Regions from separate parts of the Streptomyces sp. NPDC059895 genome, predicted to be linked through region 2. Evidence: riboswitches for the same ligand, from Rfam matches in the RefSeq annotation. Region 2 holds a riboswitch; each other region holds the start of a gene.
The links. A riboswitch is a leader RNA that binds a small molecule or an ion and turns the genes downstream of it on or off. The one in region 2 is predicted to bind thiamine pyrophosphate.

Region 1 (7,024 bases), on a different contig from region 2:
GTGCCCTTGAGATACGGCACCTTCACGGTCTCGGGGCCGTCGGAGACGACGAGGGCCACGGCGTCGTTCTTGCGGATGCGGGAGCCCGGCTCCGGGTCGGTGGTGATGACCGCGCCGCGCTCGACCGTGTCGCTGTAGCGGTGCTCGATCGTGCCGACCTCCAGCCCGGCCGCCTCCAGCCGCTCCTCGGCGCGCGCCTGCGTCTGCGTCAGCACCGCCGGGACCTTGGTGAACTGCCCCGAGTTGATGTACCAGACGCCCGCGCCGACGCCGAGCACCAGCAGGACGCCGGTGAGGATCGCGACCAGCCCGCGGCGGGGCGGTCCGGAGCGGCGCCGCGGCGGCGGGGGAGGCTCCGCCGCGAACCGGGAGGTCCGGTGGACGTCGTCCTCGAGGGCCCGCGCGTCCTCGTCGACCGGCAGCGGCCGGGGCACGGTCGGCGAGCGGGGGATCACGCTCGTACGGTGCTCGGCGTTGTCGTGCTCCGCGGAGCGGGCCTGCGGCGGCAGCGCGTCCAACTGCTCCTCGCCGAGCGCGCCGCGCGCCCGGCGCACCTGCGCGAGCAGCGCCACGGCGTCGTGCGGCCGGACGGCCGGGGTGCGGGCGGTGGCCGAGGCGACCAGTTCGTCCAGCTCGTACGGCAGCCCCGGCACGGCGGCCGAGGGCGGGGGCACGTCCTCGTGGAGGTGCTTGTACAGGATGATCGCGGGGGAGTCCCCCTCGTGCGGCTTCCCGCCGGTGAGCATCTCGTGGAGCACGACCCCGCACGCGTACACGTCCGCGCGCGCGTCGGTGGTGCCCTGCTCGATCTGCTCGGGCGCGAGGTAGGAGACCGTGCCGAGGACGGCGCCGGTGGTGCTGGTCACGGAGTCCACGGACCGGACGAGCCCGAAGTCGGCGACCTTGACCCGTCCGTCGTCCCCGATCAGCACGTTCTCGGGCTTCATGTCCCGGTGCACGAACCCGGCCCGGTGCGCGGCGCCGAGCGCGGCGAGCACCGGCTCCAGGATGTCCAGCGCGGCCCGCGGCGGCAGCGCCCCGCGCTCGCGCAGCACGTCCCGCAGGGTGCAGCCGGCGACGTACTCCATGGCGAGGTAGACGTACGACCCGTCGGCCCCCTGGTCGAACACCTGAACGACGTTCGGGTGGGCCAGCCGGGCGACGGACTTCGCCTCCCGGATGAAGCGCTCGACGAAGGAGGCGTCGGCGGCGAGCGACGGATGCATCACCTTGAGCGCGAGAACGCGGTCCAGGCGGGTGTCCACGGCCCGGTAGACCGTGGCCATCCCGCCGACCGCGATCCGCGCGTCCACGCGATAACGCCCGTCGAGCAGCTGCCCGACGAGAGGGTCCTGAAGGGTCGTGTCCACGGACGCGAGTGTACGAGCCCCCACGGACACCTCCCCCTTTCCGTCCGCCGTCGGAGCACGACTGGAGCGGAGCTGTGACGCACCCCACCGCGGGGGAGCCCGTGGCCGCGGTCAGAACGCGGGACGCTCGGGATCCAGCACCGCCAGGCCCTCCGCCGGGGACGACGCCTCGGCGAAGTGGCGCCGGGGGATCCGGCCCGCCAGCCGGGCCAGCCGCCCCGCCTCGACACCGGCCCGCATCGCGTGCGCCATCAGCTCGGGGTCCTGCGCCCGCGTCACCGCCGACGCCAGCATCACCCCCGCGCACCCCAGCTCCATCGCCAGCGCCGCGTCCGAGGCCGTGCCGGCCCCCGCGTCCAGGATCACCGGCACGCGCGCGTGCTCGACGATCAGCTGGAAGTTGTGCGGGTTGCGGATGCCCAGCCCCGAGCCGATCGGCGAGCCGAGCGGCATGACCGCCGCGCACCCCACGTCCTCCAGCTTCCGCGCCAGCACCGGGTCGTCGTTGGTGTACGGCAGCACCGTGAACCCGTCGTCGACCAGCGTCTCGGCCGCGTCGAGCAGCTCGACCGGGTCCGGCAGCAGCGTCCGCTCGTCGGCGATGACCTCCAGCTTGACCAGGTCGGTGCCGAGCGCCTCGCGCGCCAGCCGGGCCGTCAGCACCGCCTCCCCGGCCGTGAAGCAGCCGGCCGTGTTCGGCAGCACCCGGATCCCGAGCCGCTCCAGCACCGACAGCACGGATCCGTGCACCGAGGGGTCCACCCGCCGCATCGCGACGGTCGTCAGCTCGGTCCCGGAGGCGACCAGCGCGCGCTCCAGCACCTCCAGGCTGGGCGCCCCGCCCGTGCCCATGATCAGGCGGGACGAGAAGGCCGTCCCGCCGAGGACGAAGGGATCGTCGGCCATGGTTCAGCCTCCCTGGACGGCCGTGAGGACTTCCACGCGGTCTCCCTCGGAGAGGGCGGTGGCGGACCACCGCCCGCGCGGGACGACGGTTTCGTTGAGCGCGGCGGCCACCCCGGAGGGCGCCGCCGTCAGGGACCGTACGACGGCGTCGAGGGCGGTGCCGGCCGCGACCTCCCGCCGCTCACCGTTGACGGAGATGTTCATGCGGGCTGCTCCGAGAGTGCGGCGGCGCCGAAGCGCCGGGGGGTGAAGGGACGGGCCTCGTCGGAAAGCTCCCCGGTGGCCAGAGCATGCGCCATCGCGTCGCCGGTCACCGGCGTCAGCAGCACGCCGTTGCGGTAGTGCCCGGTGGCCAGCAGCAGGCCGTCCAGCTCGGTCGGCCCGAGCAGCGGCGCGTTGTCCGGCGACCCGGGGCGCAGACCCGCGCGCGTCTCCGTCAGCGGCAGCTCGGTGATCCCGGGGACCAGCTCGTGCGCGTCCCGCAGCAGCTGGTACACGCCCCCGGCCGTCACCGTCGTGTCCCAGCCCAGTTCCTCACTGGTCGCGCCGACGACCAGCTCGCCGTTCTCCCGCGGCACCAGGTACACCTGGCTGCCGCGCACCACGGCCCGCACCGTCCGGCTCAGGAACGGCGCGTACGCCCGCGGCACGGTCAGCCGCAGCACCTCCCCCTTCACCGGCCGCACCGGCGGCAGCACCTCGTCCGGCACCCCCGCGAGCCGCCCGCTGAGGCTGCCGGCCGCGAGTACCACCTGTCCCGCGCCCAGCGCGTCCCCCGCGCGCGTGAGGACGCCGGCGGCCCGGCCGGCCACCACGGACAGCCGCTCCGCCCACGTCCGGTGGAAGACCACCCCGGCCCGCTCGCACGCGGCCACCAGCGCTCCCGCCAGCCGCCGCGGATCGATCTGGTGGTCGCCGTCCACCCGCAGCCCGCCGCGCACCCCCGGCGCGAGCATCGGCTCCAGCCGCCGGCACTCCCGCCCGGTCAGCCACTCCGACTCCAGCCCCGTCCGCCGTTGCAGGGCGTGCAGCTCCCGCAGGTGGGCGCGGTCGTCGGCGTCGAGGGCGACCGCGAGCGTGCCGCAGCGGCGGTAGCCGAGGTCGTGACCGGTCAGGTCGCTCAGCTCGGCCGCGAAGTCGGGGTAGCGGCGGGCCGAGGCGAGGTTGAGGCCGAGCAGCGTCTGCTCGCCGTAGTGCAGCTCCGTGACGGCGGCCAGCATCCCGGCCGCCACCTGCGCGGCCCCGCCGCCGGGTTCCGGGTCGACCACCGCCGTGGCGAACCCGCGCTGCGCGGCCCGCCACGCCGTGACCAGCCCGATGATGCCGCCCCCGACGACGAGGACGTCTGACGTACGTGAGGACATGGGCGTCCAGCCCCTCCCTTCGCCGGCATGACCCGGATCAGGTTCGTACGGTCGGAGGCCGCCAGCCTCCCTCTCAGCCCGGTGCGTCCGGGCTCCCGCGAGTGCTCTACGGTGGCCACCCTAGCCCGACGCCGGACGACTCAGTAAGGGAGCCTCCGCCCGTGACCCGCCCGCCCGTCTCCCCCCGCTCCCGCGCGACGGAGGGCCCCGCCCCGCGCCACCGGTCCCTCGACGGTCTCGTCCTCGCCCCCGTCGCCGACCAGGCCCCCGGGCAGGTCGGCACCCGCACCCGGTTCACGTACCACGAGACGGACGGCGAGATCTGGGCCGAGTACGCGGGCGGCGACGTCGTGCGCGGGCATCTGGTGGGTACGCGGGAGGGAGACCGGCTCGACTTCCGCTACGTCCAGCTCAAGCGGGACGGCGCGACCTCGTCGGGACACTGCGTGGCGACGGTCGTGGAGCTGCCCGACGGCCGGGTCCGGCTCGAGGAGACGTGGCAGTGGGAGTCCCAGCCGGGCAGCGGCACGAGCGTTGTGGAGCAGGTCACGGAGCACGGCCACTGACTGACAGATCGTCAGTTGTCTATGGTGATCAGGTGAGCGAGCGGACGCGGGACCAAGACAGGGCATCGGCGCGGCGCGTGGTCGTCGTCGGCGCGGGCATGGCCGGGGTGCAGACCGCGGTCGCGCTGCGCGAACAGGGCTTCACCGGCACGGTGAGCCTGATCGGCGCGGAGCCCCACCAGCCCTACGACCGGCCACCGCTGTCCAAGGCCGTCCTGCTCGGCAAGGCGGAGGGCTCCGCGCTCGACGTCGACTTCGAGGGCCTCGGCATCGAGCTGCGGCTGGGCAGCGAGGCCCTCGGCGTGCGCGTCGCCGACCACGAGCTGGACACCGAGGCCGGGCCCGTCCCGTACGACGTCCTGGTGCTCGCCACCGGCGCGGAACCGATCCGGCTCCCCGGCGCCGAGGGCGTGCCCGGCGTCCACCTGCTGCGCACCCTGGACGACGCCGAACGGCTCCGGCCCGTGCTCGCCCGGCAGCACGACGTCGTGGTCGTCGGCGCCGGCTGGATCGGCGCGGAGTTCGCCACGGCGGCCCGGGAGGCGGGCTGCGCCGTCACCGTCGTCGAGGCCGCCGAGCGTCCGCTGGCCGGCGCCCTGCCCGCCGAGGTCGCCGCCCCGATGACCGCCTGGTACGCCGACAGCGGCACCGCGCTGCGCACCCACGCGCGCGTGGAGCGCGTCGAGCCCGGCGCCGTCGTCCTCGACGACGGCACGCGGCTGCCCGCCGGCGCCGTCGTGGTCGGCATCGGCGCCCGCCCCGCCACGGCCTGGCTGGCCGGCTCGGGCATCGCCCTCGGCGCCGACGGCGAGGTCGCGGCCGACACCCGGCTGCGCACCTCCGCGCCGGACGTGTACGCGGTCGGCGACTGCGCCTCCTTCCCGTCGGCGCGGTACGGCGAGCGGCTCCTCGTCCACCACTGGGACAACGCCCTCCAGGGCCCGCGCACGGTGGCGGCGAACATCCTCGCCGAGGCCACCGGCGAGCCGCCGGCCGTCTACGACCCGGTCCCGTACTTCTGGTCCGAGCAGTTCGGCCGCTTCGTCCAGTACGCCGGCCACCACACCGGCGCCGACACCACCCTGTGGCGCGGCGACCCGTCCGGGCCGGCCTGGACGGTCTGCTGGCTGCGCGAGGACCGCCTGGTCGCCCTCCTGGCGGTGGGCCGCCCCCGCGACCTGGCCCAGGGGCGCCGGCTGATCGAGGCGGGCACACCGATGGACCCGCGGCTGCTCCGGGACCCGGCGCGCCCCTTGAAGGCGGCCACCGCCTGACGCGGGCGGGCGGGCCGCGCGAAGCGGACGCGCGGCGCGGCTTCGGGGCGGGCGCGGCGGCGGGTTCGGCGCGTGAATGGTGAGGGGTTCGCGGTCCGCGTGGTGGCGGGTTCGGCGCGGGAACGGTGAGGGGTTCGCGGTCCGCGTGGTGGCGGGTTCGACGCGTGAATGGTGAGGGGTTCGCGGTCCGCGTGGTGGCGGGTTCGGCGCGGGAACGGTGAGGGGTTCGCGGTCCGCGCGGCGGCAGTTCCGGCGTGGGAAGGGTGAGGAATTCGAGGTCCGCGCGGCGGGGGGTCCGACGCGGGAACGGCGGCGGGTCCGGGGCGGGCGCGGCGGGCGGTCCCGATGCGAACGGCTCGCCGACCGGCCGTGCCGGGGCGGACCCGGCTTCCGACTGTCAGTGGCAGATGGCAGGCTTGTTCCCGTGACCGAGATTGACGCAAAGATCGATGCTCTCGTCCCCGCCTGGCTCACCGTGCCCGACATCGCCGAACAGCTCGGCGTCGAGGTGACGCGCGTCCGGCAGCTGGTCAAGGAGGGCCAGCTGATCGCCGTACGCCGTGGTGAGAACCGCGCGCTGCACGTGCCCGCCGCCTTCATCGACGGGGACAAGGTGGTCAAGGGCCTGTCCGGGACCCTGACGCTGCTGCGGGACGACGGCTTCACGGACGAAGAGATGATCGAATGGCTCTTCACCCCCGACGCCAGCCTGCCCGGCACCCCGGCCCAGGCCCTGAGCGAGAATCGCGGCACGGAGGTGAAGCGCCGCGCCCAGGCGCTCGCCGTCTGAACCACAGAACCGAACAACCGCCCGGTGTACGACGGCGGCCGTGACCGACGCCGCCGCGGTCGTACACCACCGCCCCGGGGGGACCCACGCATGCCCGACACCGCCCGCGCCGGCCTCGCCGACGCCCGCCTCTACCTCTGCACGGACGCCCGTCGGCGCCAGGGCGACCTCCCGGAGTTCCTGGACGCCGTCCTCGCGGGCGGCGTCGACATCGTGCAGCTGCGCGACAAGGGCCTGGAGGCGGCAGAGGAGCTGGAGCACCTGGCGGTGTTCGCCGACGCCTGCGCCCGGCACGGCAAGCTGCTGGCGGTCAACGACCGCGCGGACGTCGCCCATGCCGCCGGCTCCGACGTCCTCCACCTCGGCCAGGGAGACCTGCCGGTCCCCGCGGCCCGCGCCCTCCTCGGCGACGACGTCCTCATAGGCCGCTCCACGCACACGGAGGCGGAGGCGGCCGCCGCGGCCGTCCAGGAGGGCGTGGACTACTTCTGCACCGGCCCCTGCTGGCCCACGCCCACCAAGCCCGGCCGCCCCGCACCGGGCCTCGGCCTGGTCCGGTACACGGCGTCCCTCGGCACCGACCGCCCCTGGTTCGCCATCGGCGGCATCGACCTCACCACCCTCGACGAGGTGCTGGAGGCGGGGGCCCGCCGGGTCGTCGTCGTGCGGGCGATCACGGAGGCGGACGATCCCGGGGCCGCGGCGACGGAGTTCGCCAAGCGGCTGAGCGGGGCCTGAGCCTTCCGCGGCACGC
Region 2 (7,024 bases):
AACTGCGCACCATGGCGCTCAACGCCACCGCTCTCATCACGGCGGCCGCGGCGACCGAGTACCAGCACTACGTGAAGGTCCGCGAGGAACTGCGCCACCCGGCGCCGTCCACCCCGTCCTCACCCACCCAGGACTCCGGTCACAGCGAGCCGGGCGTGGGCGGGATGGGGCTCGCCGCCACCATGGGGGACGCGGCCCAGGCCGCCGAGGCCGCCGGGGCGGGCGCCGTCGCCATCGCCGCCGTCCTCACCCCCGTCCTCGCCGGCACCGCCGCGGTGATCTTCCTGCTCGTCGGTTACGTCCTCAGGATGCTCGACCCCGGACAGTCGTTCGCCCAAGCCATGCTCACCACCGGTTGGGCGTTCGGCGCCATCGCCGCGGCCGCCATCCTCGTCGCCGCCGTGGGACTCCTCCTCACCGCCCTGCGCAACCGGCCGACCCTGGAGGCCGGTCCGTACGCCGAACTGAGCGAGGAGGTGGCCCGCGCCAGGGAAGCCTGGCGAGAAGCCCTGCTGGAACGGGGCATACTTCCGTTCCTGCGCGAGGCCCTCGCCCACCCGGGCACGGCCGCCGCACTGCACAGCGACCCGACCCCGCAAGCGCCCACCGGCCGTCTGCCGAAGATCGGCTACGACCGTCCGGGCTTCAGCAGCCCGGACGACGGACGCTCGACCGGCTCCCGCCCGAGCTACACCAGCCCGGACTACACCAGCCCGGAGTTCGGAGGGCCCGAGCACCAGCCGGAATAGGCCCACGGCTTGCGCCCCCGCCGAAGGGGACGCAAGCCGTACACCCGGCTGGGCACAGACCGGCTGGGGCCCGGCCCACGCCCTCGGCCCGCGGATGGCCTCGCACCGCCCCGAGCCGCTGAGAGCCCGGCGTCAGTCCGCCAGCGGCAGATAGACACGGTTACCCGCCGCCGCGAACTCCTGCGACTTCTGCGCCATCCCTTCCTCGATCTCCGCGCGCGATCCGCCGTGTTCACGGCGGATGTCCTGGGAGATCTTCATCGAGCAGAACTTCGGCCCGCACATCGAGCAGAAGTGAGCGGTCTTGGCCGGCTCGGCCGGCAGGGTCTCGTCGTGGAACTCACGGGCCGTGTCCGGGTCGAGGGCCAGATTGAACTGGTCCTCCCAGCGGAACTCGAAGCGGGCGTCGGACAACGCGTCGTCCCACTCCTGCGCACCGGGGTGTCCCTTGGCGAGGTCGGCGGCGTGAGCGGCGATCTTGTACGTGATGACGCCGGTCTTGACGTCGTCACGGTTGGGCAGGCCCAGATGCTCCTTCGGCGTGACGTAGCAGAGCATGGCCGTGCCCCACCAGGCGATCATCGCGGCACCGATACCGGAGGTGATGTGGTCGTACGCCGGCGCGACGTCCGTCGTCAGCGGGCCGAGCGTATAGAACGGAGCTTCATCACAGATCTCCTGCTGAAGGTCGATGTTCTCCTTGATCTTGTGCATCGGGACATGTCCCGGGCCCTCGATCATCGTCTGAACATGGAAACGCTTTGCGATCCGGTTGAGTTCCCCGAGGGTGCGCAGTTCCGCGAACTGCGCCTCGTCATTGGCGTCGGCGATCGAACCGGGCCTGAGACCGTCGCCGAGCGAGTACGTGACGTCGTAGGCGGCGAGGATCTCGCAGAGTTCCTCGAAGTGCTCGTAGAGGAACGATTCCTTGTGGTGGGCCAGGCACCACGCCGCCATGATCGAACCGCCGCGCGAGACGATGCCGGTCTTGCGGTTCGCGGTCAGCGGGACGTACAGCAGGCGGACGCCCGCGTGGACGGTCATGTAGTCCACGCCCTGCTCGGCCTGCTCGATGACGGTGTCCTTGTAGATCTCCCAGGTCAGTTCCTCGGCCCTGCCGTCGACCTTCTCCAGCGCCTGGTACAGCGGCACCGTGCCGATGGGAACGGGGGAGTTGCGCAGCACCCACTCACGGGTGGTGTGGATGTTGCGACCGGTGGACAGGTCCATGACCGTGTCCGCACCCCACCGGGTCGCCCAGGTCATCTTCTCGACCTCCTCCTCGATGGAGGACGTCACCGCCGAGTTGCCGATGTTGGCGTTGACCTTCACCAGGAACCGCTTGCCGATGATCATCGGTTCGATCTCGGGGTGGTTGACGTTCGCGGGCAGGACCGCACGGCCCGCCGCGATCTCCTCGCGGACCACCTCGGGCGCCACGTTCTCCCGGAGGGCCACGTACTGCATCTCGGGCGTGATCTCGCCGCGGCGTGCGTACGCGAGCTGGGTGACCGCCTTGCCGTCCCGGCTACGGCGCGGCAGCCGGGGCCGTCCGGGGAAGACCGCGTCGAGGTTTCGCAGGCCGCCGCGCGGCGAGGTGTGCTTGATGCCGTCGTCCTCGGGACGGACGGGGCGGCCCGCGTACTCCTCGGTGTCGCCGCGGGCGGTGATCCAGTTCTCCCGCAGCGGCGACAGGCCCCTGCGGACGTCGGTCTCGACGAGCGGATCGGTGTACGGGCCGGACGTGTCGTACAGCGTCACCGACTGCCCGTTGCTGAGGTGCACCTGACGGACCGGCACCCGCAGGTCGGGGCGCGCGCCCTCGACATACGCCTTGTGCCAGCCGATGGACTTCCCGGCCTCCCCGTTGGCGGAGATCTCGGCAGAGATCTGCGTGGAGGCAGGCGTGCGTGCGTCCTTGATGGTCATAAGACCTACTCCCTACGCCGGCATTACCCGGTAACAGGTTCAGCGGTCGACGCAGCGGCTACCGTCGGCCGACGTTCCATGTGAAACATCACTCGGTTCCAGTGACGTTCCACGTGAAACATCGCAAAGACGGAGGTCAGCGCCCTCTCAGCCCGGTGCTCCGAGCTCCCGCGTGTGCAAAGGTTGCCCCCACGCTAGCGGCAATTCGGGCGCGGTGAACAGGGGGCCCCTGTCGTTCTTGCGATGATCGGTCGGTGACCACGACACACCAGCCCCCGTACCCACCACCCGAGCCGCCTCGCGGACCGGGTGCCGGAAACGGCCCTGATTCCGGTCCAGGGCCAGATCCGCACCCAGCTTCAGGTCCGGGCGCCCCTCACGGCCCCGGGACCGCTCCTGGTACCGGTCTCGGGGCCGGCCGCCCGCCTTCCCAAAGCGGGCGCGCCCAAGGGTCCGGGTACGGCGACGGTCGCCCTGGCTTCGGTGGCGGGCACGGACCGGGCGCTCCCACCAGTGGCGGGCACGGACCGGGCGGCGCCCACAACGGCGGGCACGGCCATGGGCATGGCCCCGGTGAGGAACCCGGTGGTGGTCACGGCGGTGGTCACGGCAGTGGTCCGGGCGGTGGGCATGGCCCGGGTCCTGGCGGCGGCGGAGGGCACGGTCCGGGCTCGGGCGGAGGACACGGGCACTCGCACAGCCACGGCCCGGCCGCCCCTGTCTCCCAGCACCTGCGCAAGGTCATCGCGGCCGTTCTCATCCCGTTCGCCGTGGCCGTGCTCGCCGGCCTGGTCGTGCTGTGGCCCGGCGGTGCTCCGGCGCACGAGCGCACCGGGGTGGGCTTCGACCGGCAGACGCAGCATGCGACGGTCACCAAGGTCGTGAGCGTCAGCTGCTCGTCGGTGAACGCCTCGGGCGCCACCGCCACCGGCGACACCTCGACGGCCGAGGGTTCCTCCGCGCAGCAGCAGGAGAACGGCACCTGCAAGCGGGCGACGATCCGGGTGGACACCGGCGACGACAAGGGCCGTACGTTCACGGAGATCGTGCAGCCGGACCAGTCACGGCAGTTGCACGAGGGCCAGAAGGTCGTGGTCGCCTACGAGCCCTCCGCGCCGAAGGACCTGCAGTACTCGGTCACCGACGTGAACCGCCGTGTCCCGTTGGCGGTGCTCGCCGCCATCTTCGCCGTCGCCGTCGTCCTCGTCGGGCGGCTGCGGGGCGTAATGGCCTTGGTGGCACTGGCCATGAGTTTCCTGATCCTCAACTTCTTCATCCTGCCCGCGATCCTGCAGGGCTCGAACCCCTTGGCCGTGGCGGTCGTGGGAGCGAGCGCGATCATGCTGATCGCGCTCTACCTGTGTCACGGACTCTCGGCCCGCACCTCGGTCGCGGTGCTCGGGACACTCATCTCGCTGCTGCTGATCGGTTTCCTGGGCTCATGGTTCATCGACTGGGCCGCCCTGACCGGTAACACGGACGACAACACCGGTCTGATCCACGGGCTGTATCCGTCGATCGACATGAGCGGTCTGCTGCTCGCCGGCATCATCATCGGTTCACTCGGTGTTCTGGACGATGTGACGGTCACCCAGACGTCCGCGGTCTGGGAGCTGCACGAGGCCAACCCGTCGATGGGCTGGCGCGGGTTGTACCGGGCCGGCATCCGGATCGGCCGCGACCACATCGCGTCGGTGGTCAACACGCTCGTCCTCGCCTATGCCGGTGCCGCGCTGCCTCTGCTGCTGCTCTTCTCGATCGCCCAGAGCAGCGTCGGCACGGTTGCCAACAGCGAACTGGTCGCCGAGGAGATCGTGCGCACACTCGTGGGCTCGATCGGCCTGGTCGCGTCGGTGCCGGTGACCACGGCCCTCGCGGCCTTGGTGGTGTCGGCCGACCGCACCGGGGCCGGCCCGGCCACCGCGACGGCACCCGGGGCGGCACCGGGAACGGCGGCGAACTCCGCGGCGGCCGGTGCGACGGGCCCGGCCCTCCGGGGCGGCAGGGGAAGACGGCGCAAGCGCTGACGCGACCAGCGGTCCGAGCCGGCAGCGGCGCCCGGCTCGGACGCGCCCAGCAGAAGCGTTACTGCAATGACTCGGCCCCTGCCGAAGCGTTACGCCACCGTTCCCGTGCGCACCGCTCAGCCGGCGCTCTGCTCCTCCGCCAGGATCCGGTCCAGCGCCTCGTCCAGATGGGCGTCGAAATCGGCCAATGCACCCTCCTGACCCAATGGCACCAGCTTGTCCGTGCGATCGAGGAAGGCGACCAGCGGCGCCGTCGAGGAGCGGAACACCGCCTGATCACTCCCGACCTGAAGTCGGATCAGGATCTCGCTCAAAGAGTCCGGGTCCACCGGGGAGACCCGCACATCCCCCTCGCCACACGGTCTGCCCACCCCGTCGATGAGCAGCTCCCGACCGAACGCCCATGTCACCGGGGCGTCACCGGGCAGGTGGAAAGTGAGCCGGACGGCGTAAGGATCACAGGTGGCGTAGCCCAGCTCCACGGGGATGCGGAACGAGAGCTCCTCCGAGACGAGAAAGCTCATCATGACCTCTGCCTGGACTGCTTGCACGGACTCTCTCATCGCCTTACCCCGTCATGGCCGTCGATTGGCTGGGAATAAACCCCTGACTGTCAGGGCATCTTGCTGAACGTGTACGACAGATCACAAGGAGTGAGTTTTCAGATGCTGATAGAGATCGCGAGCGATCCCAGCATCCGTCCGACCTCGTTCTGCAGCTGCCGTGCCGCCGACGGCAGCCGGTCCGCCTGATGGGCGGGCAGGGAGATGGCCATCGTGGCCGCGGTCGTGCCCACGGTGATCGGGATGGCGGCGCAGACCGTGCCCAGCGCGTACTCCTGCCGTTCGACGACTGTCTCCATCCTGCGTACACGGGCCAGTCGCCGCATCAGAACATGCTCGTCACGGACCGTGTACGGGGTGATGGACTGCACCGGGTAGCGGTCCAGGTGGTCGCGGCGGGAGTCCTCGTCGAGCTGGGAGAGCAGGCACTGGCCGATGGCGTGCGCGTGACCGGTCTCGCGGAAGTCGGCCCACTCCTCGACCGCCGGATTGCCCGGGGTGTCGGACACGCACATGACCTCGATCTCACCGTCGCGGTACACGGCGTAGTACACCGGCACACCGATCGAATCGCGCCAGTGGGCGAGGGTGTCGACGACCGTGCTGCGACGTTTCTGCGCGGCTCCACTGCTGCCGAGCCGCACGGCTGACTCCCCGAGGAAGAACAGCCCCTTGTCACGGCGCAGATAGCCCTCGTGCACGAGGGTGCGCAGCAGGTGGTACGCCGTGGGGAGCGCGAGGCCGGTCTCACGGGCCAGTTGCTTGGCCGGAGCCCCGCAGGCGTGTTCGGCGACGGTCTCCAGCAGACGCATCGCGCGCTGCACGGAACCGATGAGTGTGGCCCCGGGATGCGGCTGCTCGGGGACGCGGCCGTTCGGCGGGCGCTGGTGCGGGGGTGCGGTGGAGCACGGCCGGGTGGGGGGCGCGAACGGATTTGATGATGCGGTGTCAACCGTGGCCAAGGGTCACTCCCGGAGCGCGAGAGGGCGGACCGTGCGGGAAACACGGGCGGGGGGATACGCCGCTCGCGGGGTCGTCCGTCCCCGCGTCGGGCTCCGGACTTTAACCGTCCGCCACCGCTCGCGGACCGGCCGTGCCGGAAACTTCCCCCGGCCGAGGGAACGGGCGATCGCTGTTACCGGTCACCCGTCTCCCGTACCGCTCACCAGTCGCCGCGCGAGGTGGAACTCGACGTGAACTTCCTGACGACGTAGACGAGTCCGCCGACCAGCGCCACGAAGACCAGCAGCTTGAAGAGCAGGCCGATCACGAAGCCGACGACACTCGCTATCAGGCCGCCGAACACGACCAGGGCGATGACCGGCACCGCCACCCACTTCACCCACCACGGCAGTCCCGCGAAGATCTCTTGCATCTCCCTCGTCCTCATTCTCGTCCGGGCCGATGTCCGGCTCCTGTGGCGAGCCGGATCCTTTCGACGTCCTGCCGTCGATGCTAGGTCCGGAGGATGTGCCGACGGGGGCCTCGCACCCCTTGTCCTCCCCTGACCGGTCCCCTAGGGAACCCCGAGCAGCGCATCGGCTCACGGGCGGAGGCGATCACCCCTCGGGGGGCGAGAACACGACCAGGACGCGCAGGTCCTCGCTGATGTGGTGGAACTTGTGGGCGACCCCGGCCGGCACGTACACGACGCTGCCCCGCGCGACCTGGGTGGTCTCCAGACCCACGGTCAGGGAGGCCCGGCCGCTCACGACGAAGTACACCTCGTCCTGCTGGTGTGGGTTCTGTGGATCGT
Region 3 (7,024 bases), on a different contig from region 2:
CGTACGACGAAGGGGACGCCGACCAGCGCCTGCGCGAGCGGTACCAGGATCCAGGTGCCGCGCAGGTCCAGCGGGGGCTCGTCCAGCGCGATCAGGAACCCGAAGCCGACGGTCACCGCGGAGACGCCCAGCGGCAGCATCAGCAGCGCGTCGAACCCCCGGACGAGGCGTCCGGCGTCCCGGCGGGTCAGCGCGGCGGCCGCCAGCCCGCCGATCACCACGGCGATCGCGGTGGCGGCGAGCGCGTACTGGAGGGAGTTGCCGATCGCGTCGATCGGCGGGACGAGGAAGACGTTGTTGTCGTCGCCGGTCAGCGCCCGGTAGTAGGCGAAGTCCGGTGCGTCCAGCGAGCGCTGGACCAGGACCGCGAGTGGCAGCAGGATCAGCGTGACGACGGTGGCCAGGACGCCGGCCAGCAGCGTCCACTGCCCGGCCCCGCGGGGCCGCCGCGCCGTCAGGGAGGCGTCCACCAGCCGCAGCGCGCTCTCGCGCCGCCGTACGGTCCAGGCGTGCACGGCGAGGACCGCGCCGACGGCGGTGAACTGGACGATCGTGAGGACGGCCGCCGTGGACAGGTCGAGCAGTTCCGACGTCTGCCGGTAGATCTCGACCTCCAGGGTCGAGAAGGTGGGCCCGCCGAGGATCTGGACCACGCCGAAGGAGGTGAAGGTGAACAGGAACACCATGAGCGCGGCCGCCGCCACGGCCGGCGCGAGGGCCGGGAGGGTCACCTGGCGCCACGCCCGCCACGGCGACGCGCCCAGCATCCGCGCCGCCTCCTCCTGCCGCGGGTCGAGCTGCGCCCACAGCCCGCCCACCGTCCGCACGACGACCGCGTAGTTGAAGAAGACGTGCGCGGCGAGGATCGCCCACACCGTGGTGTCCAGCCGTACGCCCCACAGCTCGTCGAGCAGTCCGCCGCGCCCGACGAGCGCCAGGAAGGCCGTTCCGACGACGACCGTCGGCAGCACGAACGGGACGGTGACGACGGCCCGCAGGATCTGCTTGCCGGGGAAGGAGAGGCGGGCGAAGACGTAGGCGGCGGGCAGGGCGACCAGCAGGGTGAGCGCGGTGGAGGCGAGCGCCTGCCAGGTGGTGAACCACAGCACGTGCCGGATGCCGGGGTCCCCGATCACGTCGAGCAGGCGCCCGGCGTGCCACGTCCCGTCGGAGCCGAGCCCGCGCGCGACGATCGCGGCGACGGGGTAGGCGAAGAAGACCCCGAAGAACGCGACGGGCAGGGCCATGAGCCCGAGCCGCGCCGCGCTCGCCGTACGCCTCCCGGCCGGCTTGCGGGGGGCTACTTCAGTACGAGTGAGGTCCACGACTTGACCCACTGGTCGCGGTGGTCGGCGATGTCCGCCGGATCCATGGTCTCGGGGTCCTCGGCGGCGGGCCCGTACGCGGTGAACTCGGCGGGCACGGCCGCGCCCTTCAGCACCGGGTAGACGAACATGTTGAGCGGCATGTCCTCCTGGAAGCGCTTGGAGATCAGGAAGTCGATCAGCGCCTTGCCGCCCGCGCCGTTGCCCGCGTTGCTCAGCAGCCCCGCGAACTCGACCTGCCGGAAGCAGGTTCCGGTCGCGACGCCGGTCGGGGCGGTGGTCGGCTTGGGGTCCGCGTAGATCACCTCGGCGGGCGGCGAGGAGGCGTAGGAGACGACGAGCGGCCGGTCGCCGCCGGCCTTCTTCCCGCCGGCCGAACCGGAGAACTCCTCGTTGTAGGCCTGCTCCCAGCCGTCGACCACCTTCACCCCGTTGGCCTTCAGCTTCTTCCAGTAGGCCTGCCAGCTGTCGTCGCCGTACCGGGCGGCGGTGCCGAGGAGGAAGCCGAGGCCGGGCGAGGAGGTGGAGGCGTTCTCGGTGACGAGGAGGTTCTTGTAGGCGGGCTTGACGAGGTCGTCGAAGGAGGTGGGCGGGGCCAGCTCGTGGTCGGCGAAGTACTCCTTGTCGTAGTTGACGCAGATGTCGCCGTAGTCGACGGGCGTGACCCGGTTCCTGTCCCCGTCGAGCCGGTAGGCGGCGTCGACCTGGTCGATGCCCTTCGCCTCGTACGACTGGAAGAGGCCGTTGTCGAGGGCGCGGGACAGGAGCGTGTTGTCGACGCCGAAGAAGACGTCGCCCTGCGGGTTGTCCTTGGTGAGGACGGCCTTGTTCACGGCCTGCCCGGCGTCGCCGTCCGTGAGGACCTTCACCCGGTAGCCGGACTGCTCCTCGAACTCCGCCAGCACGTCCTTGGAGACGGCCCACGAGTCGTGACTGATCAGGGTGACGGTGGTGGAGCCGGAGCCGGACGCGGAATCGTCCGACGAGCCGCACGCCGACAGCGTGACGAGGCCGAGGCCGACGGCCGCGGCCACGAACGTCCTGGTGTGCACTGGTTTTCCTCCTGGGGTTGACCAGGAAGAGACGCGGCCCCGCCCGGCGGACCCGGGCGGGGCACAACAGCTTGAGCGGTGACCGAACTTCCTACCCAGAATGACCTGGGCGAGGTTCAGAGGGTCTGCGGCCTGGTGCCGCACTCTCAGCGCTGTGGCGCTCCCCTGTCGGAATATGAAGATGTCGTACGGCGCTCAGACTACCGCTCGGTGGCTGCGAGCTGACCGCAGGCCCCGTCGATCTCCTGGCCGCGGGTGTCCCGGACGGTCACCGGCACCCCGTGCGCGGCGATGGCCTCGACGAACGCCTTCTCGTCCTCGGGCCGGGAGGCCGTCCACTTCGAGCCGGGGGTCGGGTTGAGGGGGATCAGGTTGACGTGCACCGGTCGGCCCTTGAGGAGGCGACCGAGGCGGTCGCCGCGCCAGGCCTGGTCGTTGATGTCACGGATCAGGGCGTACTCGATGGACAGCCGCCGGCCGGACTTCTCGGCGTACTCGAATCCGGCGTCGAGCACCTCGCGCACCTTCCACCGGGTGTTCACCGGGACGAGGGTGTCGCGCAGCTCGTCGTCCGGGGCGTGCAGCGAGATGGCGAGCCGGCACTTGAAGCCCTCGTCGGCGAACCGGTGGATGGCCGGCACCAGCCCGACGGTCGACACGGTGATCCCGCGCTGCGACAGCCCGAGACCGTCCGGTGCGGGGTCGGTCAGGGCGCGGATGGCGCCGACGACCCGCTTGTAGTTGGCGAGGGGTTCACCCATGCCCATGAAGACGATGTTGGACAGCCGGGCCGGTCCTCCGGGGACCTCCCCGTCCCGCAGGGCCCGCATCCCGTCGACGATCTGGTGCACGATCTCGGCGGTCGACAGGTTCCGGTCCAGTCCCGCCTGCCCGGTCGCGCAGAACGGGCAGTTCATCCCGCACCCCGCCTGCGAACTGATGCACATGGTCACCCGGTCCGGGTAGCGCATCAGCACGGACTCCACGAGCGTGCCGTCGAACAGCCGCCACAGGGTCTTGCGGGTGGTGCCCTGGTCGGTCGACAGATGCCGCACGACGGTCATCAGCTCCGGCAGCAGCGCCTCACGGAGCTTCTCGCGGGCCCCCGCGGGGATGTCGGTCCACTCCGCCGGGTCGTGCGCGTACCGCGCGAAGTAGTGCTGCGACAACTGCTTCGCCCGGAACGGCTTCTCCCCGATCCCCGCCACCGCCTCCTTCCGCTCGGCGGGCGAGAGGTCGGCGAGATGCCGCGGCGGCTTCTTGGCTCCGCGGGGGGCGACGAAAGTGAGTTCTCCGGGCTTAGGCATGGCCTTACCAGTGTCGCAGATCGACTCGGGTGCCCCGGTCGGCCGGGAACCGCACGGGGACGGGCACAGGACCGGTGGGGATGGGACGGCCCGCCCGGGAACCGGCACAGGACCGGTGGGAATGGGACGGCCCGCCCGCGGCGGACCGGCACAGGACCGGTGCATCGGGCGGCCCCGCACCGGGCCGTCACGACGGCGAGCCCCCGTCCGCCGGGGACAGGGGCTCGCTCGACACCGGGTGGGGTGGGTCCCGGTCAGGCCGATCCCACGAAGAGCACCAGCAGCAGCCACACCACCGGAGCCGTGGGCAGCAGGGAGTCGAGACGGTCCATGATGCCGCCGTGGCCCGGGAGCAGGGTGCCCATGTCCTTGATGCCGAGGTCCCGCTTGATCATGGACTCGCCGAGGTCGCCGAGCGTGGCGCTGGCGGCGACCGCGAAACCGAGCAGCAGGCCCTGCCACCACGTGCCGTCGTCGATGAGGAACTGCATGCACAGCGCGCCCGCGACCATCGCGAACGACACCGCGCCGAGCAGGCCCTCACGGGTCTTGCCGGGGCTGATGCGCGGGGCGAGCTTGTGCCTGCCGAAGCGCCAGCCGACGGCGTACGCGCCGGTGTCGCTGACCACCGTCAGGAGCAGGAACGTCAGCACGCGCTGCGCCCCGTCCTCGGCCGTGAGCATCATGGCGACGAAGGTGGCCAGGAACGGGACGTAGAAGGCCGCGAAGACACCGGCCGTGACGTCCCTGAGGTAGCCCTCCGGCGGTTCCGTCATCCGCCAGACGAGCACCGCGAGCGCGGTCAGGGCCATGGCAAGCCAAGCGCCTTCGGCGCCCCGGACGTACCCGGCGACGACCATCGCCGCGCCGCCGAGCGCCAGCGGCACCAGGGGCGCCTTGATGCCCTTGCGCTCCTGGAGCCGGCTGGTGAGCTCCCACAGACCCACCACGACGGCGATCGCTATCACGCCGATGAAGACGGCCTTCACCACGAACAGCGAGGCGACGATCACCGCGCCGAGCCCGACGCCCACCCCTATCGCCGCCCCCAGGTCCCGGCCCGCGCTCTTCTTCGGTGCGGGCGCCGGCTGCGGGGCGTCGGGCATGGGATCCGGATTCTGCGGCACCGCCGCAGGGGGCTGCGCCGACGGGGTCTCGTCGCGGAACGGCTCGTTGCGGGGCATCCCGCCGGGGAACGCCCCGCCGGGGGACATCCCCCCGCGGTACGGCTCACCGTGAGTCGCCTCACCGGGAGCCGCCCCGCCGTGGAACGCCCCGTCTCGGAACGCGTCGTCTCGGAACGCGTCGTCTCGGAACGCGTCGTCTCGGAACGCCTCGTCTCGGAACAGGGGGCCACCCCTGCGAGCGGCCCCCCGGTCGTCATCCTGGTGTCCGCCGTCGGCGGGTACATCGGGGACGATGGGCATGGGGCGAGTCTGCTGCGCCTCAGGCGCATCGTACGCGGGACCCGCCGGGGAAGCCCCCTGGACAGGCCCCTGGTCAGTGGGCCCCCAGTACCCGGTCGGTGAACCGGCGTGTGGCGGAGCGCCCCAGGAAGAGTCGTTCATCAGACCTCGAGCAGCTCCGATTCCTTGTGCTTCAGGAGTTCGTCCACCTGGGCGACGTACTTCGCGGTGGTGTCGTCGAGCTCCTTCTCCGCACGGCGGCCCTCGTCCTCGCCGACCTCGCCGTCCTTGACGAGCTTGTCGATCGCGTCCTTGGCCTTGCGGCGGACGGAGCGGATGGACACCTTGGCGTCCTCGCCCTTGCCCTTGGCGACCTTGATGTACTCGCGGCGGCGCTCCTCGGTGAGCTCGGGGAACACCACCCGGATGATGTTGCCGTCGTTGCTGGGGTTGACGCCCAGGTCGGAGTCGCGGATCGCCTGCTCGATGTTGCGCAGCGCGCTCTTGTCGAACGGGGTCACGACCGCCATGCGCGGCTCCGGCACGGAGAACGAAGCCAGCTGGTTGATCGGCGTCGGCGCGCCGTAGTAGTCGGCCACGATCTTGTTGAACATCGCCGGGTGCGCACGGCCGGTGCGGATCGCGGCGAAGTCCTCCTTGGCGACCACGACGGCCTTCTCCATCTTCTCCTCGGCCTCGAGGAGGGTCTCTTCGATCACCACTTGCTCCTGCGTGTCTTGAGTAGGCCCGGCTGCGGTTCCCTGTCGGTGGCGGCGGCCGGCTGCGTCGCGTCTTCTTCCTGCACGGTTCCCGACCGGCAGGACATTGTCCATCCCCCGACCAGGCTCCGTCCCCCGGTCAGGTGTTGTCGTACGAACCGGGGTCCTCGACCGTGGGACCGGGGGGTCCTGCGGTCAGGCCCGGCTGCCTTCGTCACCCACCAGCGTGCCGATCTTCTCACCCTTGACGGCCCGCGCGATATTGCCCTCGGCGAGAAGCTCGAAGACGACGATCGGGAGCTTGTTGTCGCGGCACAGCGTGACGGCGGTGGCGTCGGCGACCTTCAGCTCGCGGGTGATGACCTCGCCGTACCCGAGGGCGTCGAACTTGACCGCCTCCGGGTTGGTCTTCGGGTCGGAGTCGTAGACGCCGTCCACGCCGTTCTTGCCCATCAGCAGCGCCTCGGCGTCGATCTCCAGGGCGCGCTGCGCGGCGGTGGTGTCGGTGGAGAAGTACGGCATGCCCATGCCCGCGCCGAAGATGACCACGCGGCCCTTCTCCAGGTGGCGCACGGCCCGCAGCGGGATGTACGGCTCGGCGACCTGGCCCATCGTGATCGCGGTCTGGACCCGGCTGTCGATGCCCTCCTTCTCCAGGAAGTCCTGGAGGGCGAGGCAGTTCATCACGGTGCCGAGCATGCCCATGTAGTCCGAACGGGCCCGGTCCATGCCGCGCACCTGGAGCTCGGCGCCACGGAAGAAGTTGCCGCCGCCGATGACGACCGCGATCTGCGCTCCGTCGCGCACGACGGCGGCGATCTCGCGGGCGATCTTGTGCACCACATCGGGATCCACGCCCAGGCCGCCACCGCCGGAGAATGCCTCTCCGGACAGCTTCAGCAGGAACCGGCCGCGTACCTTGCCGTCGTCGCTCTTCTGGGCCTTGGTGGTCATGGGAGATCCCGCCTCTTTCACGTGGTGCACATACGAAGAAGGCCATTGCCGGTGGGGTGTCGTTCGCAACCCGTGCGCGGCAATGGCCTCCTCGTCAGATCTGCTGTCGTCCGTCACACGTCCCGTGACGACGTACGCGGACGACTGCTGCCGACCCTATCGGGGCCGGGCGTCCGTCGCGGTACGGACTCAGATGCCGACCTTGATGCGCGCGAAGCGCTTCAGGGTGACACCGGCCTCGTCCAGGACCTTCTGGACCGA

Region 1: it holds a riboswitch for thiamine pyrophosphate, as region 2 does, so the genes downstream of both, thiO (glycine oxidase ThiO) here and thiC (phosphomethylpyrimidine synthase ThiC) in region 2, are expected to answer to the same signal.
Region 3: it holds a riboswitch for thiamine pyrophosphate, as region 2 does, so the genes downstream of both, ACFV9M_RS36250 (thiamine ABC transporter substrate binding subunit) here and thiC (phosphomethylpyrimidine synthase ThiC) in region 2, are expected to answer to the same signal.

The regions. Positions count from the first base shown of each region.
Region 1 covers NZ_JBHWKO010000008.1:87,522-94,545, forward strand. Annotated here, with positions in the region: gene pknB (Stk1 family PASTA domain-containing Ser/Thr kinase) at 1-1,370, opposite strand, end outside; gene ACFV9M_RS12225 (thiazole synthase) at 1,482-2,276, opposite strand; gene thiS (sulfur carrier protein ThiS) at 2,280-2,480, opposite strand; gene thiO (glycine oxidase ThiO) at 2,477-3,640, opposite strand; TPP riboswitch at 3,638-3,749, opposite strand; gene ACFV9M_RS12240 (hypothetical protein) at 3,802-4,206, shown strand; gene ACFV9M_RS12245 (NAD(P)/FAD-dependent oxidoreductase) at 4,239-5,480, shown strand; gene ACFV9M_RS12250 (Rv2175c family DNA-binding protein) at 5,905-6,270, shown strand; gene thiE (thiamine phosphate synthase) at 6,361-7,008, shown strand.
Region 2 covers NZ_JBHWKO010000004.1:169,000-176,023, forward strand. Annotated here, with positions in the region: gene ACFV9M_RS06550 (hypothetical protein) at 1-749, shown strand, start outside; gene thiC (phosphomethylpyrimidine synthase ThiC) at 882-2,678, opposite strand; TPP riboswitch at 2,671-2,860, opposite strand; gene ACFV9M_RS06560 (YibE/F family protein) at 2,933-4,705, shown strand; gene ACFV9M_RS06565 (SsgA family sporulation/cell division regulator) at 4,822-5,268, opposite strand; gene ACFV9M_RS06570 (IclR family transcriptional regulator) at 5,367-6,230, opposite strand; gene ACFV9M_RS06575 (DUF5326 family protein) at 6,431-6,643, opposite strand; gene ACFV9M_RS06580 (cupin domain-containing protein) at 6,828-7,024, opposite strand, start outside.
Region 3 covers NZ_JBHWKO010000053.1:12,354-19,377, forward strand. Annotated here, with positions in the region: gene ACFV9M_RS36245 (ABC transporter permease) at 1-1,247, opposite strand, end outside; gene ACFV9M_RS36250 (thiamine ABC transporter substrate binding subunit) at 1,301-2,377, opposite strand; TPP riboswitch at 2,448-2,554, opposite strand; gene rlmN (23S rRNA (adenine(2503)-C(2))-methyltransferase RlmN) at 2,578-3,684, opposite strand; gene ACFV9M_RS36260 (phosphatidate cytidylyltransferase) at 3,939-5,252, opposite strand; gene frr (ribosome recycling factor) at 5,252-5,809, opposite strand; gene pyrH (UMP kinase) at 6,005-6,763, opposite strand; gene tsf (translation elongation factor Ts) at 6,953-7,024, opposite strand, start outside.